Regions from separate parts of the Albibacterium indicum genome, predicted to be linked through region 2. Evidence: riboswitches for the same ligand, from Rfam matches in the RefSeq annotation. Region 2 holds a riboswitch; each other region holds the start of a gene.
What was found. Region 2 has a riboswitch for S-adenosylmethionine ahead of metH (methionine synthase). Riboswitches for the same ligand answer to the same signal wherever they lie in the genome.

Region 1 (10,895 bases), 950 kb from region 2:
AGCAACTGTATAATAAGTTACCTTACGATAGGTGTTAACCCAAAATATTTCTGCAAAGTTATTCACTTACAAGTTAATTAGCAAGTAAAATTCATTTTAAAGTGAATTTTACTTCATGATGATTCTGATTTTATCTCTCTCTTTCCCTTTTGCAAGACCATCCACATAAGCTTTGAACTTTTCGATGGCTTCATCTGGCGTTAATGGTTTTGTAAAAGAAGATTTTAATTCATCGTAACCGATTTCAACTTTTTCTAAACCTTTATGCAAATTGGTGATGGCATTGCGGATTCTTAACGCATTGGATTTTGAAAGTTGTACCGCACCTGATTTGAATTGGTTTAGAATCTCTTGTTCCGATTCATCCAATAAACTGATTTTCTTTTTCACCATCGGATCTTCTAAAATTTCCAATAGCGATTGATTCCATTGTTCAAGAATATCCGATAGTTCTTGTTTCAATTGCTTTACTGATGTCTCTTTAAAATTGATGTACTCATGCGGATTGAAATCATGGAAGGGGACATTCAGCACAGCTTCTTTATTAACTTTGGCATCTGCAACTTGCAATTTATTGATCTGCTCTATCCACTTCAGGTATGGAGAAGATGAAATATAATCTGCCTCTTTTAAGATTTGAACGATAGCATGTTCATCCGCATCTAAAATGGCTATTTTTTCGGTATGTTCTCTTTGACTGATTCTACATTTTAAATACTGCTCTAAATACCAATTGGCATACTTTTCTTTTAAAGTAGAAAGCTCTTGTTTGTATTGTACTAAAGTTGCTTTGTCATTTTCTTGAACAATCTGAGGCAATTTATTTAAATGCTCGTTTACTTCGTTCTTTAAACTTTCCTCTGTAATGTATTGCTTGGCTTGTTGTACATAAGATACTTCTTGATCCAAATCATTGATTTGATTTAATAACTTTTGTACCTCAAGGACTTTCTCCTTATAAGGCATTAAGCGTGCTATATCTTCTGTAGTAAAAGCAAAATTCTTCATTTTGGCTTCAGAAGTATAAGTCGCCAATTTGTCACAGAAACCACTGAATGCTGTAAAGTTTTGACGGTATTTAGAAGCTTGTTCTTGACTTATGATTTCAATACCTTTATATACATACCCATTCTGAATTTTACTTAATAAAGCAACGGTTTTTTTCGCTAATTCAGAAGATGCTTGTACTAAATGAGTGTACGTTGATGGATCACTTAAATGACCGCTTAAATCTCGTCCTACAATCCCAATGAACATTTCTTTAATTGCTGCAAGATTTAAACCTTTTGGTCTTTTTACGTGGGTAAAGCTCCAGAAATCTTCTTTTTGAATGCTTTTTAAATCGTTTAAATTTGTCGAGTTGATTACTTTGCCAGAATGTAATGTAATTTCTAATTCGCCTAAAGCTGCTAAAGTAGCTAAGACCACAAATTCTAATTCAGCTTCGATTTTAAAATCTTTTGAAAGCCATAAATCAACACTTTTATCAACATATTCGATGATTTCATCACGGTTTAAAACTTTATCGTCTCCTTTATCTTTTAATAACTTTACGATAGATTGAGCATAAGGCGAATGGCTATAATCTAAACGACCCGGCACCCATAAACCAAGACCTGCTAAAACACCTTCCCCATCTCTATTTAATTGTTCTGGATTGGCTATTTTAGTTAAAGCCTGCTTTATTAATTTATCGTAATTGTCTTTTGTTATTGGCGTATTTAATTGACTAAACTTAGGAAAGTTAGGTCTTTCATCGTTGAACCAAGGTTCAAATACAATAGAAGCCACCGTAGAAAAAATTTGCTCTTTAGAAGCACCTTGTCCTGGTAATGGAAAGCCATTAAGTGGTAACTCTTTTCCTTGATATTCTACTTGCGTAATTTGAACGAACTCTTGGTTAAAAATATCTCTCGCTTTTTTATTTAACTCATCAATTTTTTGACGATAAATCGGTTTTTGCGAACTATCTGCTCTTACTTCTAATGCTAAAGCTGCGCCATATAAAGTGATGTAGTCTTTGAATTCTTTCGAAATATTATCGAAAGTAAAATAGATTTCATCCTCTTCGTTATTTTTGATTTTTTTAGTATCATCAAAAATTGGCATAAAATACATATAGAAATGTTGGCGCGGATGTGTCGTTGATTTCTCATTTGGATTACCAAAGAAGATGTATCCTTCGCGATAGATTTTATGCGACTGCCATTCGATGGCATGAGACCAAATTTTAAACCCCGTTCTGTAGGTATCATAATCAAGTGGAAGGTTTACTTCTAAGAATTTAAAGAAGTATTCATCCTTTTGATTATCAGACATTGTCGCTGCATAATCTTTGATTTTCTGATCGAAATTTATTCCTCCTTCAATTCTTAGGTGAAATTCACCATTGTCATTATTTTTATCAAAATATTGACCAGAAGTTGCTGTAATGATTTGATTTGCAGCAGAATCAATAATATCGATTAGGAAATCTCTATCAAAAGCATTTTTATCTGTTAAGCATAAATCATCTACCAATAATTCAGTATTGGTACCGTTTTGTTTTTGTAATTCGTGCTGAATAATTTTAATGGCACAAGCATTGGTAATTCTTGTCGCAATATCTTTTTTAGAACTTCTAACCCCAGTGAAGTAGGTCTCGATTTTATCGTAAACTGTATCGGTTACTTCCTTCACTTTTCTGATATCTGGTTCAGACATCATTGATTGATCATTCGATATATCTTTCCAGTATTGATCATACGTTAATAAACCAGGATTATCTGATGGTATCTCTTGATCTAATAAATCTTTGAATTGATTGGATAATGTTTTTAAAATTTCACGTTGACTTTTACCAATTCTAATTTTTTCGAAATTTTCGAAATAACTTGGATGTACAGGGAACAAATCAATATAATGTTCTGTACGGGCATGCATATCCGTAAAGAATGGTAAAAATTTATCAAGATGTTTCTTAATCTTTTGTTTTTGATGTTCGTCTTTACGTAATAAACGATTTTTTACGATAAAAGACACATCATCTTTTGTAATCAAAATATCTTTGTATCGATCATTTACCTTTTGTAACATTTCAGATTGAAATTGAAACTCAGGAGAATGATAAATCATTTCTTGTACCCCGAAAATGAATTTAAATTTTGATTTATCACAAGCTTGCCCTAACGCTTGAAGAACCGCTAAGTCTTGATTTAGATCTTGAGAGCCAGAACGACCTTTAAGGTAGGCTAGCATTTCATCTATTACGATAAGAAGCCCTTTATTTGGATACTTCTCTTCGTATTCTGCCATCATCAACTGAAGCTTTTCTAAAAATGATTTAGCACCAAGACTCTCAAATGAAAATGGTACTCCTATCGACTCTAAATACTCTTCTAATTTGTATGTTACAATCTCCCATAAGGAAATCGTATGTCCTAATTCGAATCGTAGAACATTAAATTTACCTGCAATCTTTTTTAGTTCGTTTTTAGCTTTTTCGTCTTGTACCAATTCTACTAAGGATTCATCTTCAGCAATCAAAGAAACTAAAGACATGGTATGTGATTTACCGGTACCGTAGTTACCTACCACTTGTAAACCGAAACTTTCTTCTGTATATTCCAAGTCGAGATTACGTACCATTAAAGGAATTAGGATATCTTTGAAAGTAGATGAAAAAACAAATGTTTTTACAAGATTCTGCTGGTATACTGATTCATTAGTTCTGTTGAACTTAACAACTTCAGTTATGGGTTCAAAACTAATTAGTTCATTGTATTTCATATCACGATGTGGCTTATGTTATTTAAGTCTATTTTATGGTTATCATTTTTTGTTAAGAAGTAAAGTTGATTGGTATCAATCTCTCCTTCCCATTTTAAAATCAAGGTATTATTTTGAGAGTAATCTGATAAAAATTTTTCTACGTTAAATTTCAATTCAGGTTCAAGGAGTAATCCGATATTTTCAATTGCAATTGTTTCACCGAACTCCTTATGTTGAATTTTGTTTTTCACAATAACATCATCAAGTAATTGATTAATTCTGAAAACTATTTTACTCTTATCCGTATTACCTAATTCGTGTGCTAATAATTTTCCTATATTCATCCAATTTACCTTTTCCGTATCAAAAAAATCAGTACTTATAATCAGTCTGTTGCGTGGAATCAAATTAAGAAAACTAACTATTTTATCTTTACAGTCAATCATGGAAATTAATTGGAAATGTTAAAATTCAAATATTTGATTAAATAATATTATAAAGGCACATTAAATTAATGTAGTCTAAAATAATCATATTAAGGAATAGTAATCAATAAAAATCAATAATAATAACAAATTACAAATACGGGAAACCGTAATAAACCGTTTTTATTTACTAATAACTATCTTTATGTATTAGTAATCAAATCGTTAAAGCCAAAGTCTATTTTCACCAGATTAATCATAAACAGGTTTTTTCAAACTTAAAAAACTAATTCATATCGAACTGAACGCCCTGCTCCTAAAACTTGCAATGCACCTATTTCATTCAAATGTTGTAAATCACGCGTTGCTGAAGCTTTAGAAGTTTTAGCGATAGCCATATATTTTTTTGCAGTCATGCCGCCTTGAAAACCCTCAACACCAGCATCGAACATGCGATTAATCACTTTCTGTTGTCTTTCGTTCAATAATTGCTTGAAACTATCAAAATACTTAACCTTCTTCACCGTAAATTCAACCAACTGCTTTGCTTCTATTTGAGCTGTTAAAATTACCTTTCCGAAATAAAGGATCCAATCTGTAATATCCAATGTAGATTGTGCAGCTTTCAAAGCGTCATAGTATTGATTCTTATCCTTTTCTATAACTTTGGATATCGACAACAATACTGGACTTTGCAATGTGTGTGACAATGTATATTCGGCTAATGCTCTACCGATTCTACCATTACCATCCTCAAAAGGATGAATACTTTCAAAATATAGATGTACGATAGCTGATTTGACGATGGCTTTACTGATCTTATCTAAATGACTTAAATTATCATTACTAAACCAATGTATAAAAGTCTGCATTTCTTGAGCTACAATTTCTGAAGGAGGCGCTTCATAATGCACCACTTCACGTCCATAAGCTCCAGAAACAACTTGCATAGGTTCTGATCCCTCACGCCATTGTCCCGCATTTATCGTCAAAAATGATTCCATCAAAATTTTATGCCAGTTCAAAATCATGTCAAGAGACAAATCATTAAGGTATGACTCTCGAACCTCGGTCATTAATCTTGCCATACCCGCTACACGTTTATCCGTAACTTTAATATCTGATCGCAAACCTAAATTACGTTTGATGGAGGACATCATATCGATACGGCTCATATATTCTCCTTCAATTTCAGAGGATTTAATTGCTTCAGAAATAAGAATCTCAATAATAGTTTCCTGCTTCAAATCATCATTCAAACCTGTAATTAAACCATTTACCACCCCCAACTCTTCAGCAAAAGAAATGGAGATCGTTTGTAGACTTTCAAGCGTAAACCTAAAATTAGGCCAGTCTTTATATTGCCAATTATACATATTGAGCCGATTTAAATAAACATTCAACTCAAATATAACAAAAATTTGAGCCGATTAAAGGGAATAATCGGCTCAATAGAACTAAAAAATTAATTTACCCTCCCTAAGAATCACTTTAGCATTAAGATTAAAACCACCACTTTCATTCTTGACAAAAGAATAATCTATTCCACGATTTTCAAACTGATTTCTTAACGCCTCAAGAAAATAGGCACGGGCGCTCACCCATCCACGATTACCAACCTCACGATTAAAACGCGCTACTAATTGCTCATCTGATAGCGTTGCTAATTCAGATTCAAATTTTTCAATTAAATTTTTCATTGTTTTGATACTTTAAATTATTAAATAGTATCAATCATAAAGACTAAGGGAGTGACCAAAATTTTGACTGAACAGCCCTCATCGATTGACCACCGTGGTTGGTTAAACTCGGTTGGTGTACATAATTGTACTCTTGATGATTGAATTATGTCCTAAAGATAGAAATTAATTATTTGAAGCAAAAATCGCGCTAAAATTGACAGTGATTGACTGCTACATATCAATTAAATCACTCAATTTTCCTTATCTTTACACTAATAATTTATTAAACGAAATCGCGTAAGCTATCCTTGTGGTTTAACTGAAACTGCGACCTTCACTTAAACAACCACCAAAGGATAGACTTACGCCCGTGCCTCATAATGGGCGTGGGCTAAGTCTGTCTGGTTGTTTGGTTGTCGCAGACCACAGTTAAGGACATGATTTTAGTTTCACGCCTTTTTTATTTTTCGAATTATAATCCAAAATGGCACAAGAAAACTTTTATTATCCCTACGACAGCATCGCATTAAAATACATTGATCAGCAAATCGTTAAGCGTATTATCATAGCCTATGAAAGAGGGGATCAGATAGAAAAAATAAAAGCAGATTTCCCCGATGCACCTATTACCAATAGTCTATACGTTAATCTTCCATATGAACTGACAGATGAAAAATGTATCTGTGGCAACTATATTTGCCGAAAGGTTGTGGGTACGTGGCGAAATCAAAAAATACAAACCACGTACAAAACCATTAAAAATGCATCGTTTCAAAACTAATGCATTACAAACAATAAAGCATTGAAAATAATTCATCTTCAATGCTTTATATTTATTTACTAATATCTAGTTATATCCAGTAATATGCAACTACTTTCCGATACAAAAAGTAAAAACACACTATAAATCAATTAATTACAAAGATAAAGGTGTACAAATGGCGTACAGCTTATTACTTCTGATTTCGATTGAGCACACTAATAATAAGTTTCTTTACGGTTTCCATTTCTTCGGGTTTACTGGAAGCAACAAACAAAGTAAGACTGGCCAAGGCTTCGTTGCTTATAATAGGCTTCTGGTCTTGAGCATATAGCAAATCATTCTTCTCTAAGAAAAGCAGGAAACAGGCTGCTGCTATCCGTTTATTCCCATCGACAAAACCATGGTTTTTGACAATCAAATATAATAACGTGGCTGCCTTTTCCTCAATGGATGGATAGAAATCTTCTTCGCCGAATCCTTTTGAAATTTGCGCGATAGCACTCTGAAAACTACCATCTTTCTCTTTACCAAAGATTGCAGAATCAAAGTCCACTCTCATCGTATCGATTATCTTTTCGTAATCGGCTGATTCGGGGTAATTAGCTGAACGTGTGGTCAACCCCTTACCATCCAACTGCTCATGGTCATAATCATCCAACAACTCCAATCCTTTGGCAAAATGCTCCAGCCAATCCAATTCAATCTCTCCTATTTTTCCCTCGATCGCACGACTCAATATACGGATACCATCTTTAAGAGTCTGAACCTCTTGCTGCTTCTGAGCTAAACGTTTTTCGTTGATGACATAGCCTTGTACAAGATAATCTTTTAATCGCTGGGTTGCCCATTGACGGAATTGGGTACCTTGTTGGGATTTCACACGGTAGCCAACTGAAATAATTACGTCGAGATTATAATGCTCTATGGCACGCTTCACCTGTCTAGTTCCTTCCGTTTGAACTGTCAAGGATTTCTTGACAGTTGTATTCCTTGCCAACTCCCCTTCTTTAAAACAATTATTAATATGTAAGCTTATATTCTGCTTAGTCTGGTTAAACAATACAGACATCTGCTGTTGGCTAAGCCACACAGTATCTTTCTCAAAGGTTACTTCAATCTGTGTTTGACCATCCTTGGCTTGATATATTTCAATCTGGTTCTTCATTACTTAAAATTCAGTCACAAATAGTTTCTCGTTTATTTGCCGATACAGAACTTCGAAAAGATGTTTTCAAGCAAGTCATCGGTGGTCACCTCCCCTACAATCTCACCTAAATAATGCAGTGCTTGCTTGATGTCCATGGCAAGGAAGTCTGATGTGATGGGGTTATCGATATTTTCCAATACACGATTTAAAGATGCCTCGGTACTTTTGAGAGCTTCGACGTGGCGTATATTGGTAAGGATGGTTTCGTTGGTATCTATTCCGCTAACATTCACGGTTTCCAAAAGGCTTTCTTTGAGCTCTTCAACGCCAACATGCTCTCTGGCTGAAATAAAGTGAACAGGCAGTTCCTTTAAGTGTTCTTTTTGCTCTGCTGTCAGCAATTCAGCTTTATTGACTAAAACAATATATGGTATGTCTTGGTTATCAAGCCCTTTTACTTGTTGTGCAATGTCACTAAAATCTTGTGTGGCATCGGTCATATAAATAATGAGCTTAGCTTGTTTCATCTTTTCCAGCGTACGTTCAACTCCTTTGGCTTCAATCAGGTCTGCAGTTTCGCGGATACCGGCGGTATCAATGAAACGGAAAACAACACCACCGATATTAATCTCATCTTCTATGGTATCTCGCGTAGTACCGGCTATGTCAGACACAATAGCCCGTTCTTCATTAAGAAGGGAATTAAGCAGGGTTGACTTCCCGACATTGGGTTTTCCGGCGATGACAATTGGGATACCGTTTTTGATAACGTTCCCCAATTCAAAAGAGGAAATAAGTTTGGTAATGACGCGATTGATCTGAAGGATAAGCTCCCTTAATTGTTCGCGATTGGCAAACTCAACATCCTCTTCTGCAAAGTCTAACTCAAGCTCAATCATCGACGCAAAATGAACGAGCTGCTCTCTCAGTCCCTGAAGTTCATTGGCAAAACCTCCTCTCATTTGCTGCATAGCAACATCATGTGAGGCTCTGGAATTGGAAGCTATCAGGTCCGCTACTGCTTCTGCTTTGCTGAGATCAAACGCTCCGTTTAAAAATGCTTGCAAAGTAAATTCGCCAGGCTTGGCTGCGCGAGCTCCGTTTTCAATAAGCAATGCAATAATGCGTTGGATAATATAGCTGGAACCATGGCAACTGATTTCAATTACGTTTTCTTTGGTATATGACTTTGGAGCGAGAAAGATACCAATAACGACCTCGTCGAGAATGGACTCACCATCCATAACAAGTCCAAAATGGAGTGTGTGACTAGCTTGCTTGCGAAGATCTTTGCCTTTAAAAACAGAATTGGCAATGTCAACAGCCTCAGGACCGGATAAGCGTATAACGCCCAATGCGCCGCTACCTGAGGGTGTTGATAATGCTACAATGGTTTGCTTTGCGTTCATACACGCAAAGATAGGGTATTTAAGTTTACCCCACTTTCGTATTTTTTAAAGTTCTCGTCAAAAGCCTTAGCGAGTTTATTAGCTTGTTCCTCGTAGGCTTGCTGGCATGACCAGGTTTTAGCGGGATTGAGTAGATCTGAAGGTACACCTGGACAAGTCGTCGGAAACTGCAAACCAAAAATAGGATGTCTTTGGTATTCCGAATCGTTCAGTTCACCCGCCATCGCGGCTCGAATCATTGCTCGGGTATAACGTAACTGGATGCGCCGGCCAACACCATAAGGCCCTGCTACCCAACCTGTATTCACTAACCAGACATTGATGTTGTCTTTTTCAATTCTCTCACCTAGTAGTTCAGCATATTTGGTTGGGTGCAATGGAATAAATGCCTCTCCGAAACAGGCAGAGAATACCATCTTCGGCTCGGTAATACCTACTTCGGTTCCAGCTACTTTAGCGGTATAACCGGAAATGAAATGATACATAGCCTCCTTGGTTGTCAATTTGGAAATGGGTGGTATGACACCAAAGGCATCGGCAGTGAGAAAAAATATATTCTTCGGTGTGGCCGATATTTTTTGCTTAACCGCCCCTTCGATGTAATCGATTGGGTAGGTTACACGTGTGTTTTCGGTTTTGCTTGTATCTTTGTAATCAGGAACACGTGTACCGGGAAAGCAATTGATGTTTTCCAACAGAGATCCAAAGCGAATGGCATTGTATATTTCAGGTTCTTTTTCTGCCTCAAGATTAACACACTTAGCATAACATCCTCCTTCGAAATTAAAAATACCTTCATCGCTCCATCCGTGTTCATCGTCGCCAATCAGATGGCGACCGGCGTCTGAAGAAAGAGTCGTTTTCCCGGTACCAGATAAGCCAAAGAAAAGTGCTGTTTCGTTGTTGACATTGGTATTTGCCGAACAATGCATGGATAGAACCTTTTTATTATGGGGCAAGAGAAAATTAAGAACACTAAAGATTCCTTTTTTTATTTCGCCAGTATAGCCAGTGCCAGCAATAAGAATGATTTTTTCCGTAAAACTAATAATAACGAAATTAGCGCTTGGAACACCGTCAATAACAGGTTCGGCTTGAAAAGTTGGGGCAGCAAGGATAGACCATTCGGGTCTCTTATCGGCGCTCACCTTGTCAGAGCGAACGAATATATTGTCAGCAAAAATGTTCTGATAAGCAGTTTCTGTGATCACCCGGATACTGATTTGATGCTCAGGCGCTGTACAGGCAAAGACGTCACGTACGTAGATCTCCTCTTTGCTGAGATGCGCGGCAACTTTCGTATAAAGCTTATTGAAAATGTCAGTAGAAATCGGCTGATTAATATCTCCCCACCACACGGCATCGCGGGTAATATCGTCTTCGACAATGAAACGGTCTTTGGGCGACCGACCCGTAAAGTGACCTGTGTCTGCTGTGAGTGCACCTGACTCAACTAAATAACCCTCGCCTTTTTTTATGGCCTCTTCTACAAGTTCAGGAACAGTGAGTTGATAATTGACTTTATTGCCTGCATGGATCTGCAAGTAGGACAAATTTGGCAACATACAATCGTTTTTTTAATAAATTAATAAAATTGGTTACATTTTTCGGGTCAAATTTACCATTTTATTAATCAAATAACCTAGTCTATCGATAAGTATTTCATTATCTTCGCATTGAACCTTTAAATATATCTATGAATTTATACAGTATTGATAC
Region 2 (10,895 bases):
GCTAACGTTAATCTTATCACGCTTAATCTGAATAGGGCTTTCAATCTCTTTTCCTGAACGACTGACCCAAACATTCAATGTAGTGCCCCGCTTGCCTCTCACTAAGTCAGAAATTTCCTGCCGACTTCGATTAGCACCAGCAATCAGAGAGTCATTAATCCAGATCAACTTATCACCTCGGAGTATTCCAGCCTTTTCTGCTGGACAATCACTAACCATACCCGTGACGATCAATGTATCATTAACAGAGAAATACTCAATACCAATACCATCGAAAGACCCTGAAAGATTTTCTGCAATTGCCTTGGCCTGACGAGGAGCTAGATAACTTGAATGTGGATCCAAACGCGTAAGCATTTCTGTTATTGCAGCATCCTGAAGCGTGTCTAGGACAACCTTTTCAACATATCTTTCTTGAATCAGCTGCAATGTTTTTTGTACCTTCCCTGTTTTATCCGTGAGACCTAAAGGAATAAAACTATTATTGCCTACTGTTTGATTTTCATCAGCATAATTTTGCCCCAAAAGAATTCCTATCGCCAAAACAACGGCGTACGCGAGCGCAAATAAAAGGTTCTTTTTAGTAGAGTTTTGCATAGACAACTATCAAACAAAAATAAGGTTTCTTCCCTGTAGTTTAATAAAAAACAAACAATACAACAAATAAAAGAAGAGTTTCCCTGTTATTATATATTTTCCTGAATAACAAAGAAAGTCAATTTATAATTTTAGTATCTTTAGGTATGCATGAAATTGAACCATTTTATCGTTGGCGGGATGATTATATATCATCAGAGGACGAACGTTCACCGTTCTATAACCAGGAATATAGCGAATTTGAATACGACAAAAAAGTATATAATTTTCTCTTACACCCACAATGGGATTATTTCGGATCAGACACACTTTATTTGAAAATTCTATACACAGATTATGAACAAGGCTTTGCGATTATCGAAATGATAGGCGAATGGAATGACGCGATTGACAATGATATCATGTTATTGAAACGCGAGGTAATCGACTTAATGCTTGCGGACGACATTACGAAATTTATTCTTATAGGGGAAAATATTCTCAACTTTCACAGCTCAGATGATAGCTATTACGAGGAGTGGTTTCAGGATGTCGATGACGGTTGGATTGTGGGAATTAACTTCCGACAACATGTTATTGAAGAATTTCGACAAGCCGATATTGATTATTTTATAAATTTTGGCGGGAATTTTGATGAATTAAGCTGGCGAGTATTAAAGCCTATTCAACTATTTCATACAGTTGAAAATAATATGCAGAACAGATTAACCTAAATTAATAATACTGCCTATGAGAATGATCGTCATTTTTTTATTCGTACTTATTGGACCTATGGTGATTGTTGAAGACAATTATGCGCAAGATCGAGGAGATGAAGCAATCGACCGATTAGTCGAAAAAGAAAGCTTACCTGTACCGAATGAGAGCAAACAGCTTTTTTATCTTCAACGGGACCCAAATACCAACACGGTTATTTACAGCGTAAATATGAAAGATGACGAAATCGACGAGAATCAACCCGTTAAAGCTCATTGGATCCGTTATGCAGAAGGCGGAAAGCGAACCAGCCTTAGCTTTGTCCAGCGCAAATTTGCATATGGAGTTCACCATACCAAAACGGGAGATCAGGAATATGATATACGGTTGCAAGCTTACAAAGACTTAGAAATTTCAGTAAGGTTTAATCCGAAAACGAATAAATATCAAGCCTATACGGCAGTCGACAACAAAGAAATTGTCCTTAAAAGAATTTTCGTCCGCATTGATGGAGGTTCCTATTTTAAACCCAATGTACAATATATAGAAGTTTTGGGTTATGACCCCACCAACAAGTCAAAAATCACCCACCGCTTTTCTCCGAAGTAGGTCGCTCCGGAGCAGGATCGTCACTTACACATCTAAAACCCAAATTATTCCCTGCACTACTCACCTCCCCTTTCCCTCTACTACCCGCAATGTAACGCTCGCAATACTGATCATTACAAAGGAATGATCCGCCACGCTGAACTCTTTTTACCATATTGGGTTCAGAAGGATCATAGCTATCGCTTGGCCCTTTCGGATTGTTTGCTGGACTGTTTTCGTAGTAATCAGGCCGATAGAAATCTGAGCACCATTCCCAAACATTTCCATCCATATCGTATATACCAATGGCATTCGCTGGGAATGACTTAACAGGTGCAGTGCCAACGAAACCATCCTCGCCTGTATCTTTCATTGGAAAGCTTCCCTGATAAATATTAGCTACCCATTGCCCTCCGGGTTTCATCGTATTTCCCCAATAATATTTATCATTTTCCCTCATAGCCCGAGCTGCAAATTCCCATTCTGCTTCAGTCGGCAACCGCTTACCTGCCCATTTTGCATAAGCCTCAGCATCTTCGTATGCAATATGAACGACAGGATGATCTTCGCGCCCTTCAAGTGTACTTCCAGGTCCTTCGGGATGACGCCAGCTGGCACCTGCCACATAGCTCCACCAGTTTGTATAATCATTAAGTGAGGGGTGATTAGCCGGAGGGGTAAAAACAGCTGAGCCGGGAACTAATAAATCGAGTGGCACTGTGGGAAAATCTTTAGGGTCGAGTGGTCGCTCTGCCACTGTCTGATAACCCGTTGCCTGCACAAAGCGCGAAAATTGTCTATTGGTTACTTCATGTTCATCCATCCAAAAACCATTGACATGTACCTCATGAAGCGGCTTGCTATCCGCAAACTCATTAGATCCCATTGTAAAAGTACCGCCTTGGATGTAAACCATATTGGCATTATCGGATCCCATGCCTTGGACAATTGGTGTAGCATTCGCAATAGCAGCTCCACGAGACGGCATTCCATCCGCAACACATTGATCGTGGTTATGCCCAACAGCTGTATGATCATGACCAACGTGCGAGCTGTCTTGACTATTCTCCCCTTGTTTGTTATCAGCCGTTTGATTACAGGCTGCCAAGGTAACAGCAAACAGTATATAGAAAGGTATTAGATATACTTTTATCATAACATTCAATGGAATTAACTCAATACGCTTCCAAATTAACAAAAATTGTTTAACTAAACCCGCATTTAGTTAATGATACCGAAATAGTATTCCGTTAAAATTGAAAATTATCAAAAATAATTAGCACCTTTGTCTTGCTTATAGAGAAAGACGGAGGGATTAGACCCGAAGAAGTCTTGGCAACCTGTACTTACAAGGTGCTACATTCTACCTGATTCTAGATATATCAGGAAAGATAAGCTGCGGAACTTCTCCCGCTCTTCCTCTAATAAAAAAGCATTTTATTTTACTTTCCTTAAAATACTGATATTAAGGATTTTGTTGTCAGAAAATGAGTATAAGAGAAGCGTTAAAAAAACGAATTTTAGTTATTGACGGTGCGATGGGAACGATGATTCAACGTCATAAATTGGATGAGAAGTCGTTTCGCGGAGAAAGATTTGCTGAACATCCATGTGATGTGCAAGGGAACAATGATCTGTTAAACATATCGCAGCCACAGATAATCGCCCAGATTCACGAAGAATACTTAAGGGTGGGTGCCGATATTATCGAAACAAACACATTCAGCTCTCAAAAGATATCGATGGCTGACTACCAGATGGAGGAACTGGTCTACGAACTAAACTTCGAAGGTGCCAGGATAGCAAAAGAAGCTGCATTAAAATTCACAACCACAGACCCATCCAAGCCTCGTTTCGTTGCCGGAGCGATCGGCCCTACCAACCGGACAGCATCGCTTTCGCCTGATGTAAATGATCCCGGTTTCAGAGCAGTCACATTTAACGGACTAGTGGATGCTTACTACGAACAAGTTCGTGGCTTAGTCGATGGAGGTGCGGATCTACTGCTTATCGAAACCATTTTTGATACGCTTAACGCAAAAGCGGCTATCTATGCTATAAAAAAATATCAAAAAGAACTCCATGAAAACGGGAAGTTAAATCGTGATAATCAACTGGAAATCATGATCTCAGGAACCATCACAGATGCTAGCGGGAGAACCTTATCAGGTCAGACCGTAGAAGCATTTCTGAATTCCTTAAGTCACGCCAATCCTTTGAGTATTGGCCTAAACTGTGCCTTGGGCGCTAAAGAGATGAGACCGCATATTGCGGAACTCGCCCAAAAGGCTCCGTTTTTTGTTTCCGCCTACCCAAACGCAGGTTTACCCAATGAATTTGGTGAATACGATGAACAAGCTCATGATACGGCTCACCTTTTAGATGATTTTATTCAAAATGGATTTGTCAATATCGTCGGAGGATGTTGTGGCACCACGCCCGAACACATAGCCTGCATTCTGGAAAGAGCCAGTAAAGGGAAGCCTCGAAAACCGCCAAAACCTGAGGCCTACTTACGACTTAGTGGCTTAGAGGCTGTGACAGTACAACCGGAAAGTCTGTTTATCAACATTGGAGAACGAACCAATATTACGGGTTCGCCCAAGTTCTCTAAACTCATCTTAAATGACAAATATGAAGAAGCGCTTGCCGTTGCCCGTCAGCAAGTTGAAGGTGGTGCTCAAATCATTGACGTTAATATGGACGAGGGAATGCTTGACTCCGAAAAGGCGATGGTCAAGTTCCTCAACTTGATAGCATCTGAACCTGACATTGCTAAGCTTCCGATCATGATCGATTCATCACGATGGTCGGTTATTCGTGCTGGATTACAATGTCTTCAAGGAAAAGGTATCGTTAATTCGATATCCCTAAAAGAGGGAGAGGAAGAGTTTCTCCAGCATGCACGTGAAGTCATGGATTACGGCGCTGCCGTCGTCGTCATGGCTTTCGATGAAACAGGCCAAGCTGATTCTTTTGAGCGCCGGATAGAAATCTGTGAGCGGTCATACAAATTATTGGTATCCATTGACTTCCCGCCCCAAGATATTATTTTTGATCCCAATATATTAACCGTTGCTACGGGTCTTGAAGAACATAACAATTATGCGGTTGATTTTATCAAAGCAACACGATGGATAAAAGAAAACCTTCCCCTCGTACATGTCAGCGGCGGTGTAAGTAACATCTCATTCTCTTTCCGTGGCAATAATGTTGTACGCGAGGCGATGCACTCAGCTTTCTTGTACCATGCGATAAAGGCTGGTCTTGACATGGGGATCGTTAATGCAGGGATGCTGGAGGTTTATGAAGAAATTGATCCGACTCTTCTCGTTCACATCGAAGACGTTCTATTGAATCGTCGTGATGATGCAACAGAAAGGATGGTTGACTTCGCCGAAACTATTAAAAGCAAGGGGAAGACGGTTGAGAAATCAGAAGAATGGAGAAAAGGCACCGTACAAGAACGCCTATCTCATGCTTTGGTAAAGGGTATTATTGATTATCTGGACAATGATGTTGAAGAAGCACGATTGGCATATGATAAACCGTTAGAAGTTATTGAAGGGCCGCTAATGGACGGGATGAATGTCGTTGGTGACTTATTTGGCTCCGGAAAGATGTTCCTACCCCAGGTAGTTAAATCTGCGCGGGTAATGAAGAAAGCAGTAGCTTATCTACTTCCGTTTATCGAAGCTGAGAAGCTAAAAAACGAAGATCAATCCGAAAGGAAGAATGCAGGGAAGATTGTGATGGCAACCGTTAAGGGTGATGTCCATGATATCGGCAAAAACATCGTGGCTGTAGTGCTTGCCTGCAATAACTTTGAGGTCATCGACTTAGGAGTCATGGTACCGGCACAAAAAATAATCGATGAAGCGATTGCGCAGAATGCGGATATTATAGGACTTAGCGGACTCATCACACCGTCACTAGATGAAATGGCCAATTTCGGAAAAGAAGCTGATCGAAATGGGTTGAAGCTCCCGCTTATTATCGGCGGTGCAACAACCTCACGGATTCATACAGCCGTAAAAATAGCCCCTAATTATTCTGGGCCAACTGTCCACGTACTTGACGCATCAAGAAGTGTAAGCGTTTGTACCAATCTGCTGAATGCGGCCACTAAAGATGAGTATATCAAAACTGTTCATGAAGATTATACGAAAACACGCGAAGCACATTTACAAAAACGATCTGACAAGCGTTATGTAAGTATTGAAGAAGCAAGAAAAAACAGGTTCCAAACGGACTGGATGGACTACGTGCCACCAAAACCGACATTTTTTGGAACAAAAGTATTTAATAATTTTTCATTTGAAGAGCTCGAACCTTATATAGATTGGACTCCATTCTTCCATACATGGGAGCTGCGAGGACGCTATCCGAGGATATTAACAGACAAAGTAGTCGGGGTAGAAGCAACTAAATTATTCGACGACGCTAAAAAAATGCTAAGAAACCTGGTGGATAATAATCTCCTCACGGCAAATGGTGTAATCGGTTTCTGGCCAGCTAATAATATTGGCGACGACATCGAGCTTTACACGGATGATTCAAGAACTGAAGTTCTCACAAGGATTCATACGTTGAGACAGCAATCTGAAAAAGTTCCTGGCGAACCACATTATGCTTTGTCGGATTTTGTAGCACCAAAAGATAGCGGTCGCGCCGATTACTGGGGAGGATTCGCCGTTACCAGTGGTATCGGCTGTGATGAACTGGTAAAAGAATATGAAAAAAACCATGACGATTACAATGCCATCATGGTCAAAGCCTTAGCAGATCGTTTTGCTGAAGCTTTTGCTGAGAAAATGCACGAAATGGTACGTAAAGAGTTTTGGGGGTATTCTAGAGAAGAGGAATTCACAAATGAAGAACTGATTAAGGAAAAATACGACGGTATCCGCCCCGCACCGGGCTACCCTGCATGTCCTGACCATACTGAGAAAAGGACGTTATTCGACCTTCTTAACGCCGAAGAAAACGCGGGCATCCACTTAACAGAGAGCTTCGCAATGTACCCGACAGCAGCTGTGAGTGGTTTTTACTTCTCGCACCCTCATTCGCGCTACTTCGGACTAGGAAAAATAGCCAAAGACCAAGTTGAGGATTATGCTATTCGCAAAGGAGCCGACTTAGAAACAGCCGAGAAGTGGCTCAGTCCGAACCTATCGTATTAAAATTTATCAACACGACACAATTGACATATTAATGAAAATAACTGAACATATTCGAAACGCAAAAGGGAAAACATTATTTTCGTTTGAACTGCTCCCTCCGGTTAAAGGGCAGAGCATCCAAAACATCTACAATACCATTGACCCTTTGATGGAGTTCAACCCACCATTTATTGATGTTACCTATCATCGAGAAGACTATATATACAAGGAGCAACCGGGCGGATTACTGCAAAAGGTGGCCTATAGAAAGCGCCCTGGAACAGTGGCCATCTGTGCTGCCATCATGAACAAATATAAGGTAGATGCCGTGCCGCATCTGATCTGCGGGGGGTTCACGAAAGAAGAAACTGAAAACGCTTTGATTGACCTGCAATTTCTAGGAATTGATAATGTTTTGGTACTCCGCGGTGACCCCAGACAAACAGAGAAAACCTTCTACCCGACGCCAGGTGGACATGAATATGCGTCAGACCTACTACAACATGTCGTTGATATGAACCATGGCAAGTACCTCCATGAAAACATTGACGTTGCAACTGATCAAAATACATTTTGTATTGGCGTAGCCGGCTATCCTGAAAAACATTTTGAATCACCGAATATGGAAACAGATTTCAGGTATTTAAAAAAGAAAATTGACTTGGGCGCCGACTTTATTGTCACTCAAATGTTTTTCGATAATGAGAAATACAGATGCTTTGTTGAGAAATGCAGAGAATATGAAATCAATGTTCCGATCATTCCTGGTTTAAAACCCATCACAAGTTCAAAACAACTTATATCTTTGCCAAAAACATTTCATCTCGACTTCCCGCTCGAGCTGAGCGAAGCTGTCAGAGCCTGCAAATCTGAGAAAGAGGTGAAAGAGCTCGGAATCGAATGGCTGATTAATCAAAGCAAAGAGCTGATCAAGATGGGGGCACCTGTTTTACATTTCTATACAATGGGAAACCCAGAACCAACAAAACGAGTTGCGGAAGCTGTATTTTAAACCAAACCGTGTGGAAACGAAAGAACTTAGACGAATTGACGAACATAAACTGCGAAAATTTACGCAAGATGTATTCCTATCTATGGGCTGTTCGCAGCAAGATGCCCAGTTAGCGGCAGATGTCCTATTAAAAGCCGACCTGCGAGGGATAGACTCTCATGGTGTAGCGCGACTGATTGGGTACGTCCGGTTATGGGATAAAGGCCGCATAAACCCAAGCCCACAGATCAAGATTATACATGAAACACCAAGTACAGCCACGGTGGATGGAGACGCAGGATTAGGGCTCGTTGTTGCTCCGCACGCTATGAATATCGCTCTGGAAAAGGCTGACAAAGTTGGTTCCGGCTGGGTCTCTGTAAAGAATTCCAATCATTTCGGGATTGCAGGGTACCATGCCCTGATGGCTATCGAAAAGGATATGATCGGCATGGCAATGACCAATGCTAGCCCTCTGGTAGCACCAACGTTTTCAAAGGAACGGATGCTTGGAACCAACCCGATATGCTACACATTCCCAGCAGGTAAATATCCTCCAATTGTTGTCGATATGGCGACATCTACCGCAGCTAACGGAAAGCTGGAAGTAGCTCAACGAAAACATTTACCGATTCCTTCTGGATGGGTACAAACAAAAGAAGGACAAAATTCGCTTGATGCCGGCGAACTAAAAAATGGTGGTTCACTATTACCCCTTGGTGGTGACCGTGAACATGGAAGCCATAAAGGTTTTGGTCTAAGTTCAGCAGTCGATATTTTCTCAGCAGTACTATCTGGCGCCAGCTATGGGCCGTGGGCGCCCCCATTTGTTGCATTCCTTGAACCTGCTAAAGACCAACCCGGACAAGGACTCGGTCATTTTTTAGGAGCTTGGCGTGTTGATGGATTCAGACCGGTTGAAGATTATAAGCAAAATATAGATCAGTGGATTGAACGTTTTAAAGCAGCAGAACGAATCAGCGAAAACCAATCAGTGATTATACCCGGTGAACCGGAAAACCTCGCTGAGCAGGCAAACCGTCGTGAAGGCATTCCACTAGTCGATGCAGTTATTAATGACCTAAATAGTTTGGCAGATCGTTTTAAGCTCCAACCTATTCGATTTTCATAAAAATCCGATTCCAGCGAACTTTATCAAAGAAGCTTCCCACCTCATCTAAGCTCAGCCAAACAAATAGAGCTTTACCTACAATGTGGTCCTCGGGAACAAAGCCCCATAAGCGGGAGTCCGCAGAGCTATGTCTATTATCACCCATCATCCAGTAGTAATCCATTTGGAACGTATAGCTGTCGGCCTTCTCTGAGTTAATATAGTAGCCATCCGCACGTTGCTCAAAGGTGTTACCTTCATAATCTGTAATAATTTGCTCGTATAAGGGGACGGTAGTACTGTCCAGTGCAACGGTCCATCCCTTTTCTGGTACCACAATGGGTCCAAAATTATCCACATTCCACGGAAAATCGGGATTATGAGGAAAAACCTGTCCATCAAACGCGTTCAACGGAGCGATATTAGGCTTTACGGCTTCCACATTAGCCCAAGAAGAGATGGTTTCAGCCTGCTTGTCCGTCATAGTAAAAACATATTCGGTTTCCGATTGGCGTAAGCCTTCAATCCGCATATCAAATAATGTTTGCGGGTTCAAATCAGTTCCATTCGTTTTTACATAATAACTCGTTTGACTCTCTGGTGGGTTCACTTCTGCTTGCCCATTCACATATACTTTAGAGTCAATGATCCGAAGTGAATCGCCCGGGATAGCAATGCACCGTTTGATATAGTTTTCACGTTTATCTACCGGACGACTCAATGGAGGCAGTCCATCTGGCGGGTAGTTAAAAACCACCACATCGTTTCTTTCAATTTTTTCAAATCCCGGAAGGCGTTTATAATCCAATTTGATACCCTCCCAATAAGCCTTTCCGCCAGTAGGTAACGTATGATGTGAAAAAGGAAATGCTACAGGCGTCATTGGGACACGAGGACCGTAATTGACCTTGCTAACAAAAATAAAATCACCGACCAAAAGACTTTTCTCCATGGAGCCAGTCGGAATCATGTATGCTTCTATCAAAAAGCCACGAATCAGCGTAGCAGCAACCACAGCGAAAATAATCGCATCTGCCCATTCTCTAGTTACTGTCTTTTTGTAAGGGTATTTCTCTTTAAACTCGGCAGTGTTTGATTTGCCCCAATATGTTGTTTTTGTGTCTGTTCCCCATAATGGAAATACTACGAAAGGTAACAAAATTGTCCCGGCATGTTCTAAGAAAGAACGTTTGCCAAAACTTTTCACAAAATCCACATAAATCGTAATAGCGATAAAAATATTTACAATCGGTATCAGCAACAGGATGAGCCACCATGCAGGCCGACCAGTTAGTTGCGCAATGATATATTCACGGTAAAAGGGGATAAGTGATTCCCATCCAGGTCTACCCGCTTTAACGAACATCTTCCATAGTCCGAAATGAACCAAAACAAGGAGGATGATACAAATTACATAACTCATCTATTTTTTTGTTTTTTAAAGATCGAATTTAAACATTTCTTTCACATTGAAAAAGCCTGTTTTATCCTGCAGCCACTCCGCAGCAATTACCGCACCTAAAGCAAAACCAGACCTGCTGTGAGCAGTGTGCTTAAACTCAATTTGGTCTACTTCAGAGCTGTACAGCACTGTATGGGTTCCAGGTACATCTTCTAATCGGTGTGATTCAATCAACAACTGATCATTTTTTGGAATTACTTCTCCTTCTTCACCAACAATATTATTTACCCAACTCTTTTTCACCTCACTGTTTTCAAGGATGCCTTCTGCAATCGTAATAGCTGTACC
Region 3 (10,895 bases), 1.6 Mb from region 2:
GAGGTTAACTGCCAAAAATCAGGTAGTATAGGTGGGAAAAAAGCATCTGCTTCGAACTCATCATAGATCAGAGTAAAGTAAATCCGATCACTAACAGCCATCGCCTCACTGTAGACTTCAGCACCGCCTACAATAAAGTTTTCATCATCCGGATCGCAGAGTGCGAGTGCATCTTGCAGTGAATGGCAAACTTCGATACCTTCTTTCTGATAATCTTTTTTGCGTGTAATAACGATGTTTCTTCTATTAGGCAGCGGTTTTCCTACAGACTCATAAGTCTTTCTTCCCATTATAACAGCGTGTCCGGTTGTTTTATCCTTAAAGTATTTTAGGTCTGCGGGCATATGCCAAAGTAATTCATTGTTTTTTCCAATGGCATTGTTCTGTGCTGCTGCTACAATTATCGAAATCATGGTTTCATTTTATTTACACGGATACCGGTTACACGGCCACCGGTGCTTTAATGTGTGGATGGTATTGATAGTCCATCAGCTCAAAATCCTCAAATTTAAATTCAAAGATATCTCTTACATCAGGGTTAATCTTCATCTGCGGTAGCGGATAGGGTGTTCTTTCTAACTGCAATGCCGCTTGTTCCATATGGTTGCTATATAGGTGCGCATCACCCAGCGTATGTACAAAGTCAGCCGCTTCCATATCACAAACCTGGGCCACCATCATGGTCAATAAAGCATATGAGGCGATGTTAAATGGGACACCTAGGAAAATATCCGCACTCCGCTGATAGAGCTGACAAGACAACTGAGGTTTGGATTGCCCCTTACTAGCATCAGCCGGCGCTACATAAAATTGAAAAAACGCATGGCAGGGCGGAAGGGCCATTTTGCTAATCTCCGATACATTCCACGCAGATACAATGATACGTCGGGAATCGGGGTTGTTATTTAGCTGATCGATTACCTGACTGATCTGATCAATACTTTCTCCGTTCGGGCTTGGCCATGAACGCCATTGGGCACCATAGACCGGGCCAAGGTTGCCGTTCTCGTCCGCCCATTCATCCCAGATACTTACTTTATTGTCCTTTAAATATTGTATGTTCGTATCACCTTGCAGAAACCATACCAGTTCATGGATAATTGATCGTAAATGGAGTCTTTTAGTTGTGACAAGAGGAAAACCCTCTTTGAGATTAAAGCGCATCTGATGTCCAAAAATACTTTTTGTTCCAGTTCCGGTGCGATCCAACTTCTCTGTGCCGGTTTCATACACCTTACGCATTAAATCAAGGTACTGTTGCATTTTTAATCGGTATATTTAGTTTGTAAATGTAAGAATAAATAAACATTATAGCCCTATTCGATGTTAATTCCTTAATCAAAAAGGAGGTGAATATGGCAAAGTATTCAAAAAAAGCAAGTGAGAAAGTCGAAGAGGCTATGCACGAAATGAAAAAAGGAGAACTAAGAACCGGTAGCGGTAAAAAAGTAACATCAAAAAAACAGGCAGTCGCGATTGGTCTGTCCGAAGCTAGAGAAGAGGGGGCGAAGGTGCCAAAAAAGAAAAAAAAGAATTAACTAAACCCGAATAGATACACATACAAAATGAGAAACCTGATTATTTTTAGCTGTTTAACTATTTTATTAACTACTTCCTGTCAACAAAGCGACCAAAATAATGCGGAAACCACAGAAACCACTGCGGATACTGTTATACAAGCTCCTGAACGCGTCCAATTGCGCTATGGAGAAGCTGATACAGCACAAATAGCTCAATGGCTCACCAACTCAATATTAAAAGACGATCTGGATTTTCTCAAGAGCGAACAACGCAACTATCAGTTAGACGCATACGATCTAGATAATGATGGAAATCTCGAATATTTTGTCGGCTTTACGAATGATTACTTCTGCGGGTCAGGCGGCTGTACCTACTATCTCTTGGGGCACGATGGCGAGGTTATTTCCTTGTTCTCTGTAAGCCGGGCGCCGTTCTATATATTAGAATCGAAGACCAACGGCTGGCATGACCTCGTAATCAACTCGAATAGCGGAATGCGGAAGCTCTCTTATGATGGAGCTTCCTATCCCGAAAACCCGTCTGTATTACCTGCGTTTGAAGACAGCACCTCCCATTCGGATGCAGTCGCTATTCTGAAAGATGCAAAAAGCTATTCGTTCTAGTTTAACTCTTTTCTACAATATAAACATCGTCCCCTTTTAGGAGGTTCCTGTGTTCAATTAGTTTATGAAGATTGATAGTCCCGATTATGTACTTGAGGTCTTCCGATGCATAGCGTTCATGAATTTCCTGAAAGCCCAACTGGTCTATGATGCTCTCATCCTTATACCGGAGATAAACTTTCAAGTTCCAGTTCGTTGTATATACTTCTTCATCTGAAGGTACTTTTGTTAGGTGCTTCTTGTATTCGTAACGATAGTCATAGCGTAGCGCTGCGATATCAGATAATACTGCCGAACCCGTTGGGTGACCACCCGCGCCCTTCCCGTAGAAGAACTGTTGGTCGGCGAAAGCCGCTTGTACCAATACGCCATTGTATTCATTTTCAACCTGGTAAAGTATGCTTTCTGAATTGACAAATTTCGGCATTACATAAAGTATCACCTGGTGGTCATTTATTTTCCTTGCAGTAGGTACAAGTTTGATTTTCAGGTTTTTTTCCTTCGCAAACCGAACATCTGCTTCAGATAAACCATCTATGCCAATGTTTAATATTTTATCGGGGTTTATAAATAACCCATAAGCATGTGACGCAACAATGCTCAATTTAAACTTTGCATCAAAGCCACCCACATCTAAAGTCGGGTCTGACTCCGCAAACCCTAAATCTTGCGCCTGTTTTAGTGCAACTTTGTATGAAAGGTTTTCATTGAATATTTTCGAAAGAATATAATTTGATGAGCCGTTGAAAATACCACTTATAGAATGCAGCAGTTCATTATCGTAATACTCTTCCAGGTTTCTGATAATCGGAATACTTCCACAAACTGCACCCTCGTATAATAATGAAGTTCCATACTCGTGTTGCAGAGCCACCAATTCTTCCAAGTGATTGGCAATCATTTTTTTATTGGCAGAGACTACATTTTTCCCGTTTCGTAATGCCTTGGAAACAATGTTGTAAGCTACGTCTGCATCATCAATCAGTTCAATTACTGTATCAATTTCCGTATCCTCTAAGATTTCATCCGGGTCGGTGTGGAAAAGCTCTGCGGGGAGGCTCCTCTTTTTGTCCGGATGCTTGATTACAAATTTTTTAACTTCAATATTAAGTCGTTTGGTCTTGATGATATCATAAAGACCTTGACCTACCACTCCAAATCCGAAGATACCTAATCGTAATTTTTTTTCCATTTAAATATGAATCGTTGCTGAGTATTTTGATTTTATTGGGTTCTTTCTAATAAATTTATCTATAATTTGAGCCAAAGTTTTCGTTTCAATCAGAAAACCGTCGTGTCCATAAAAGGAATCGATTTCAGCATATTCTGCCGAAGGAACATTGTCCGCAATGAATTTTTGCTCTTCAGGTGGGAACAATACATCGCTCTTAATCCCGATCACCAACGTTTTGGCTTTAACTTCCTGGAGTGCTTCAATAATTCCTTTTCGCCCTCTTCCTACGTTATGTGAATCCATCGCTTTACTTAAAAACCAATAACTGTAAGCATTAAAGCGCTTTACCAATTTTTCTCCCTGATAATTCTGATAAGATGAAGCACGGTAATCATCCACCCGCTCATTGTCCGTTTCCATCTGTGTCACACCATAAGTTTCATAGCTTCGATACGACAGAAGCGCGATGGAACGGGCGGTCTTCAAACCTTTTGCACCACCATTGGGCTTATTTGCGTAAAAAGTTCGGTCACTTTCAATCGCCAGGCGCTGACTTTCATTAAAGCCGATACCCCAAGGCGAGTGCTGTGCGTTGGTTGCTAAAAGAATCAATCTTTCAATCCGCTCAGGTTGTAGAATTGACCACTCCAATGCCTGATGCCCACCCAGGGAGCCACCAATAAGCAGTGATACCTTATCTATTTTCAAATGGTCTGCCAAGAGTTTATGTGCGTTAGCCAAATCACGTGTTGAAAACTGAGGAAATGACAGATAGTAAGGTTGCTTAGTTTTTGGGTTGATACTCAAAGGGTTCGTAGTGCCATAGGGCGATCCGATGATGTTAGCGCAGATCACGAAATCTTTCTCCGGATTGAAATAATCCTTATCGCCGAACAACCCCGGCCACCACTCAAAAACATTGGCATTGGCCGTCAGAGCATGACATACCCAAACGATATTATCCCGCTGAGCGTTTAGGGTTCCGAAAGTAGTGTAAGCGATCTCCAGGTTTTGAAGTCGCTTACCACTCTCTAGTTTAAAGGTTTTTTTATATTGAAACTTGTGTGTCTTCATATTTTTGAAAATGCACCTTCAAAATCTGCTTTGATGTCATCAATATGTTCAATTCCAACCGATACGCGAAGTGAGTTCGGCTTAACGCCTGCTGCCAACTGAGCCTCATCGCTTAATTGTTGATGCGTCGTCGCAGAAGGTTGTATAATTAAGGTTTTTGTATCACCAACGTTTGCCAGGTGGCTTGTCAGTTTCAAATTGTCAATAAAAGCAGTTGCTTTTTCTTTACCACCTTTGATTTCAAAGCTCAACACCGACCCGAAGCCATTTTTTAAGTATTTTTTTGCATTCGCATATGAAGGGTGGCTTTGCAGTCCCGGATAGCTAACCGATTCCACTTGTGGGTGCTCCTCCAGCCATTTTGCCAAGTCCAATGCGTTGTCTACATGTCGTTGAACACGAAGCGATAACGTTTCAAGTCCTTGGATGAACAAGAATGAGTTAAAAGGAGAGAGGGCAGTACCCAGGTCACGAAGACCTTCAACCCGTGCTCTGATGATAAACTGAATATTGCCCAAGCTACTATCTACACCAAAAACGTCGCTGAACACCAATCCGTGGTAACCCTCCGAAGGCTCACTGAACTGTTTGAATTTACCATTACCCCAGTTGTAGTTACCTGCGTCTACAACCACGCCGCCAATACTGCTACCTTGCCCACCGATCCACTTCGTTGCAGCGTGAACCACCACGTTTGCTCCGTGCTCAATAGGTCTAAACAGGTAGCCACCGGCGCCGAAGGTATTATCGACAATAAGTGGTAGATCATGTTTCTTCGCTATTTCAGCTATTTTTTCAAAATCAGGAATGTTAAAGCTAGGATTCCCGATCGTCTCAATAAATATTGCTTTCGTTTTATCGTTAATCTGATTTTCGAAGCTCTCCGGCTTATCGTTTTCTGCAAAGCGAGCCTCAATACCTAAGCGTTTAAAAGTCACCTTAAATTGATTATATGTCCCGCCGTAAAGATTCGGGCTACTTACAAAGTTCTCTCCACTCTCTACGATATTAGTTATCGCAATCAACTGTGCTGCCATCCCCGAGGAAACCGCCAATGCAGCTACGCCACCTTCCAACGCCGCGATGCGTTTTTCGAATACGTCGCTGGTCGGGTTCATAATCCTTGTGTATATATTTCCGAATTCCTTTAGAGCAAACAGATTTGCACCGTGTTCAGCACTGTCAAATACAAAAGAAGTTGTCTGATAGATCGGAACAGCTCTTGCTCCGGTAGTAGGGTCCGCTTCTTGTCCAGCGTGTACTTGTAAGGTTTCGAATTTTAATGAGTTTGTTGCCATGATGATATAATAATTTCAGTAAATAATTTTAAAAAATGATTGTATTAGATGTTTTGTATACGTTCCCTCAATACGAATTGACATATAGAGAACGCTTTCGATTGTTCCAAAAAGATTAACAACAATAACCTTGGAAAATAGTAGATGGGCTGCACATTCGGTAGGTAGATCCGACGGTTACAGAGTATAGCCGAAACGCATAATGGCTTGGCATGTGTAGGGTAGAAATGTTCTTTGTTTTCATGTCTTATAAATTTATATTTTCCCGTTAATTCGGGACAGGATTTGGCACCTTTTCCTTTCAGATGGTTGCCAGTGGTTCATCGAGCCAGTCTCTCGCCACTTCTTTATAAACCAAGACTCTTAGAGAGTAATGATCATGTCCTTTTAACAAGGCACATTGCAAATATACAATCCATTATTGGATTTGCAAAATAGTTTTTTCAAAATTGTTCGCAAACCCTTTCCAAATTGTCAATAATTTCCTGCAATCGTTGCGATTCTTTGTTATTATAGTGTTTCATAAATACGAATTGACAAAGTATAACCCACATGATGCTGACAGCGATGTAGATGAGCAATTCCCAAAAGGGTAGAACAAAATACATCTCAAAAGCAAAGAGTCCGAGCGCAACACTGATTAAGATGACATAGGTTTGATAGGTCTTTGTATTTAATTTAAATCGGGATGTTTTATAATCCCTCAGGTCCTGTATAAATTCTTTTGGTTTTTTTAAGAGTGAACTCGACTTGTTAATACGCAGGTAGTCGACGATCTGTATTCGCAAGTAGAATACAAGGCATGCGATAACGATGATCATCGCCAGGTGAGAGGTCCAGGTCACAAATGTAGCTGTGATCCAAATGGAAAATATGGCTACAAATGCCAATGCCACAATAATTGTTTGCAGCAGTAAGCGATTTTCATACTTACGTTTCTGTTGTGCAATTTTTTTGCAAACACCTTCAATATGAACCGGCTCGGTTTGCTGCACTTTCCACAGCTTCTTTAACTCATCAAAATCTTTCATATCGATTATATAGTTGTGTCAATTTCGCTTTGATGCGATGTATTTTCACACGCAAGTTTCCTTCGGATATACCTGAAATTTCCGCTATTTCAGGATAAGGTATTTCATCTAACACCATGGTGATAATAATTCTTTCATTCTCTTCGAGTTGAGCGATGCATTTATACAATTGTTCAACCTGTTCCTCTTTCTCAGAGACCGTATCAGCTACCGTCTGGATGATATGTTCGTTCAGTTCATCGGCAATTTTCTTTTTTTCGACACGCAGGTGCGACAAACAGGTATTGATGGCGATCCGGTAGATCCAGGTCGATATTTGGGACTGATTCCTAAAACTATCCAGATTTTGCCATACCTTGATAAAAGTCTCCTGCATCAGATCATTAGCCAAATCACTACTTCCGGTATATCCGTAGCATAAATGGAAAATCCTTTCCGAGTTTTTTTCGAAGAGTTCCTGAAATAGTGCTTCCTTATTATCCATTCTTTCCAATTAGAGCGAGCAAAGCAAGATTTGTTACAGCTGGTGTTCGGTCTAAGCTAGTTATTTATTTTATTTAAATTCTCTCAAGACCTTGTTCGGATTCATAGGGGAATTTTTACTGAATTATTTGCTGATATATCCCTATTTTCGTCGATTTATACGAGAGCAACAGGGAATTAATAGATTATTAATTGCTAAATACCCTTTACAAGGGTCTTACCAAGGTACCCGAAGGTGATTTTTGTTTTTCATTGTGGTCGCGTTGATTTTGTGCACTTGTTAAGGGTCGACATTGCTTAATCTGGTGTAAGTTCGAGAAATGAACGCTTTATCAATTGTGAAACCATTGCTCCCGATAGCGCTATAAAGAAATCGTTATCTGTTCTATGTAAATTTATACTATTTTATTAATTTGGGATCCATGCGTAAATGGTTTGGGAAATCACGTTTTAGACTTTTTCGTTTTAATTTTATTTTGAGGATGTTTCCGACTATTTTGGCTGCGGAAGAGACAATGAAGAAAACATGATAAAATTTTCAAGGGTAAGGACCACGTTAAGCGGAGCAGTTGTAATTCCCAGTTTGATTTTCATTTTGGGCATTTGTTTGTTGTCTGCTATTTTTCCTCAATTCACAGAGAGTCTTCTCAATATCATCAAAGACTTCATCTTCGTCAATCTAAATTATGTTTATGTCTGGTCTGTAACGATCTTTGTTCTGTTTTTGATCTATCTTATGTTCAGCAGATACGGCAATATCCGACTAGGGAAAAATAATAGTAGGCCTGATTACTCTTTTTTTTCATGGATATCCATGCTATTTGCTGCGGGGATGGGTATTGGACTGATGTATTTTAGTGTCGCCGAACCCATGCAGCATTATTCCAATGAAGTGTTTTCTGACAATACGGCTACCCAGCGTGCCAAAGATGCACAGCTGTATACTTTTTTCCACTGGGGAATTCATGCTTGGGCAATCTATGGTGTTGTGGGGCTGTCTCTGGCATATTTTGCATACCGATACCGGTTGCCACTTTCTTTACGGAGCTGTTTTTATCCTTTGCTGAAAGATAAGATCAAAGGACCCTGGGGTAATACTATCGATGTTTTCGCTCTTTGTAGTACATTTTTTGGTATTACGACAACGTTGGGTTTTGGTGTTGTTCAGGTCAACTCAGGGCTGGAAACACTGGGTGTTCTACCCGATAGCAACTTTATTTATCAGGTAGTGATTGTCGTGGTATTGGTATCACTTTCTATTATATCGGCTGTGAGTGGAGTGGATAAAGGAGTAAAGCTTCTAAGTGGTATAAATATCGTAGGGGTTGTTGTGCTTCTATTATTTGTCTTAGTTCTGGGGCCCACCGTTTATTTGATAGGAAGCTTCACGGAGGGCATCGGGATATATATCAATGAGTTTTTCAGCCTCACGTTTAATACCCATGTGTACGACTCGAATACACAATCTTGGTTTTACGACTGGACGATACTATATTGGGCGTGGTGGATTTCTTGGTCACCTTATGTGGGGTTATTTATTGCTAAGATCTCTAAGGGACGGACAATACGAGAGTTCGTAGCGGCAGTTTTAATCATACCGACCTTATTTAACTTTATCTGGATGTCTGTTTTCGGGAATAGCGCGATATGGTTCGACCTGAACGTTGCCAATGGGGCGTTGAGTCAGCTCGCTACCAGTCCGGATGCCTTGATGTTTCGTTTTTTGGAATACTTGCCTTTAACCGAAATAGTAAGTTTTTTGGTTATTGCAATCATCATCGTGTTTTTTGTCACCTCTGCTGATTCTGGTATGTTCGTAATGAACAGTATTGCTACAAAAAATGCCAGAATTTCTCCTAAGTGGCAAACGATTGGATGGGGTATTTTGCTTGCCACGCTTGCACTGATGCTGCTGAATGCAGGGGGACTTAATGCTTTACAGAGCATGACGTTGATAACAGCTTTGCCGTTCTCAGTTATTATGTTGCTGTTCATCGTTAGTTTGGTTAAAGCTCTTTCCATTGATAGGGATTATTATGAACGGGCTTTTTCGGAAACAACCGTTCCTTGGTCTGGTGATTCGTGGAAGGAACGCTTGAAGCAGATCATCTCCTTCAATGATAAGGAATCTATTGATAAGTTTATAGACACGATAGTAAAAGATGCATTTTCTGAGCTGCAGAAAGAGCTTGCTGAAAATAATATTGAAGCCATGGTGAACTTTAAGGAGAATCCACACAGGGTGGAGATTGAAGTTCCATATGATATTGTGAACAACTTTGTCTACGGTATAAAAAATGAATCAAGAATAATAGCAAACTATTTACTTGATGAAGGTAATCTGCCTGATATAGAGGAACGCCACGTTTTTTTTCCAGAGTCTTATTTTGGGGATGATCGAGAAGGATACGATGTTCAGCTTTTTACAAAAAAAGAATTGATATCCGATGTGTTGAAACACTATGAACGATTCCTCGAAATGGTTTCCGAAGAGCGTAATAGAATGTTTATTAGCAGGGATGCTCACCAAAGGTTAAGGTAAGGAGGAGCGGAATGTCATTCTGTGTCTTCTGAAGTGAGCAGAACAGGAGTCTGGGCATTGAGAATAATCGCTTTCGCCAGACTTTTATGCAGAAGCTTTTCAAAAAAAGGACGAGAGTCGATTAGGGTAATCAATATCATATCGGCCTTCAGACGGCTCGAAATCTGATTAATAGATTCTATGTTTTCAGGAACGTGCATTATTTCCGCAGATAAACTATTTATTCCCACTTCTTTTTCCAATGTAGTCTTCCATTGTGTTAGAGTCAACAGGTCGTCATCCGTTGGCGTATCCTTTCCTTCATGTATATGAACAAGTGTGCAAGAGGCAAGTACTCCATCAAACAACTCGTTAAAGCTTTTGAGGCTCTTGATATCGCCCTGTTGATAGTCAGTAAAGAAGACGATATTTTCCAACTTAAAAGAGCTGGTTTGCTCGGGGACAATCAATAAAGGACGTGACACATCCCTAGCAACGTCGTAAGTGTTATTGCCTAGTAAATCCAGTCGAGCTCCAGATGCTCCATGAGCCCCCATAACGACTAGGCATATATTTTCTTTTTGGATGTAATGGTTGACCGCCTCGACGAGGTTATTTTGGGTGACACTTGATGTTACTGGTATGTTCAAGTTCGTTCCCAACTTATCTATAAATTCGGATAACTCTTTTTCTGCATTAATTTTAGCTTGTTGCTCATCTTTCTGGTTGGCAGAGGAACTCTGGAAAGCAGAGGTAAACGGGCGATAAGCATGGAGAATATGGACACGAGCCTGCATTTTACGAGCTAATTCTAGACTATAACGTGTAGCTATGAGCGAATTTTTGGAAAAGTCTGTTAGTGACAAAATAGTCTGATTCATATCTTATTCTCTTTTTTTAAAAAGTTATATTGCTAGTATTTTACGATACTGACAAAAATACAAAGCCTTAACGGAATTGACAAGTAATAAACCATAAACCAAAAAAGAGACGAAACCGTTTGCCAAAAGTTAATTAGTCATCTAAAATTGTAAAATAGTGAATGGATTTGTGAAACTAAAGTTTATTGAACTTTAAAAGTTGTAGTTAAATATTCTTTTATTATATTAGAAATAGCTCGGTTTTTTTACGGTTTTTTCTATAAATCTTTCCGTAAATCGTGTGCCGGAC

Region 1: linked by a shared signal. The riboswitch ahead of D3P12_RS08975 (hypothetical protein) and the one ahead of metH (methionine synthase) in region 2 are both predicted to bind S-adenosylmethionine.
Region 3: linked by a shared signal. The riboswitch ahead of D3P12_RS11670 (O-acetylhomoserine aminocarboxypropyltransferase/cysteine synthase family protein) and the one ahead of metH (methionine synthase) in region 2 are both predicted to bind S-adenosylmethionine.

What each region holds. Positions count from the first base shown of each region.
Region 1 covers NZ_QRGB01000001.1:1,984,592-1,995,486, reverse strand. The annotation lists gene D3P12_RS08995 (hypothetical protein) at 1-66, opposite strand, end outside; gene D3P12_RS08990 (DUF6079 family protein) at 109-3,768, opposite strand; gene D3P12_RS08985 (hypothetical protein) at 3,765-4,196, opposite strand; gene D3P12_RS08980 (Fic family protein) at 4,454-5,551, opposite strand; gene D3P12_RS08975 (hypothetical protein) at 5,633-5,875, opposite strand; SAM-I-IV-variant riboswitch at 5,925-6,020, opposite strand; gene D3P12_RS08970 (hypothetical protein) at 6,342-6,638, shown strand; gene rhuM (RhuM family protein) at 6,811-7,785, opposite strand; gene mnmE (tRNA uridine-5-carboxymethylaminomethyl(34) synthesis GTPase MnmE) at 7,818-9,176, opposite strand; gene pckA (phosphoenolpyruvate carboxykinase (ATP)) at 9,173-10,741, opposite strand; gene D3P12_RS08950 (MBL fold metallo-hydrolase) at 10,873-10,895, shown strand, end outside.
Region 2 covers NZ_QRGB01000001.1:1,036,084-1,046,978, reverse strand. The annotation lists gene D3P12_RS04810 (S41 family peptidase) at 1-597, opposite strand, end outside; gene D3P12_RS04805 (hypothetical protein) at 744-1,310, shown strand; gene D3P12_RS04800 (DUF4833 domain-containing protein) at 1,327-1,902, shown strand; gene D3P12_RS04795 (formylglycine-generating enzyme family protein) at 1,877-3,037, opposite strand; SAM riboswitch class I at 3,173-3,279, shown strand; gene metH (methionine synthase) at 3,369-7,064, shown strand; gene metF (methylenetetrahydrofolate reductase [NAD(P)H]) at 7,096-8,055, shown strand; gene D3P12_RS04780 (Ldh family oxidoreductase) at 8,066-9,166, shown strand; gene lepB (signal peptidase I) at 9,150-10,568, opposite strand; gene dapB (4-hydroxy-tetrahydrodipicolinate reductase) at 10,584-10,895, opposite strand, start outside.
Region 3 covers NZ_QRGB01000001.1:2,629,221-2,640,115, reverse strand. The annotation lists gene D3P12_RS11700 (dihydrofolate reductase) at 1-413, opposite strand, end outside; gene D3P12_RS11695 (thymidylate synthase) at 442-1,263, opposite strand; gene D3P12_RS11690 (DUF6496 domain-containing protein) at 1,356-1,538, shown strand; gene D3P12_RS11685 (hypothetical protein) at 1,566-2,144, shown strand; gene D3P12_RS11680 (homoserine dehydrogenase) at 2,146-3,336, opposite strand; gene D3P12_RS11675 (homoserine O-acetyltransferase family protein) at 3,337-4,392, opposite strand; gene D3P12_RS11670 (O-acetylhomoserine aminocarboxypropyltransferase/cysteine synthase family protein) at 4,389-5,690, opposite strand; SAM riboswitch class I at 5,943-6,046, opposite strand; gene D3P12_RS11665 (hypothetical protein) at 6,134-6,721, opposite strand; gene D3P12_RS11660 (RNA polymerase sigma factor) at 6,708-7,205, opposite strand; gene D3P12_RS11655 (BCCT family transporter) at 7,731-9,746, shown strand; gene D3P12_RS11650 (universal stress protein) at 9,761-10,606, opposite strand.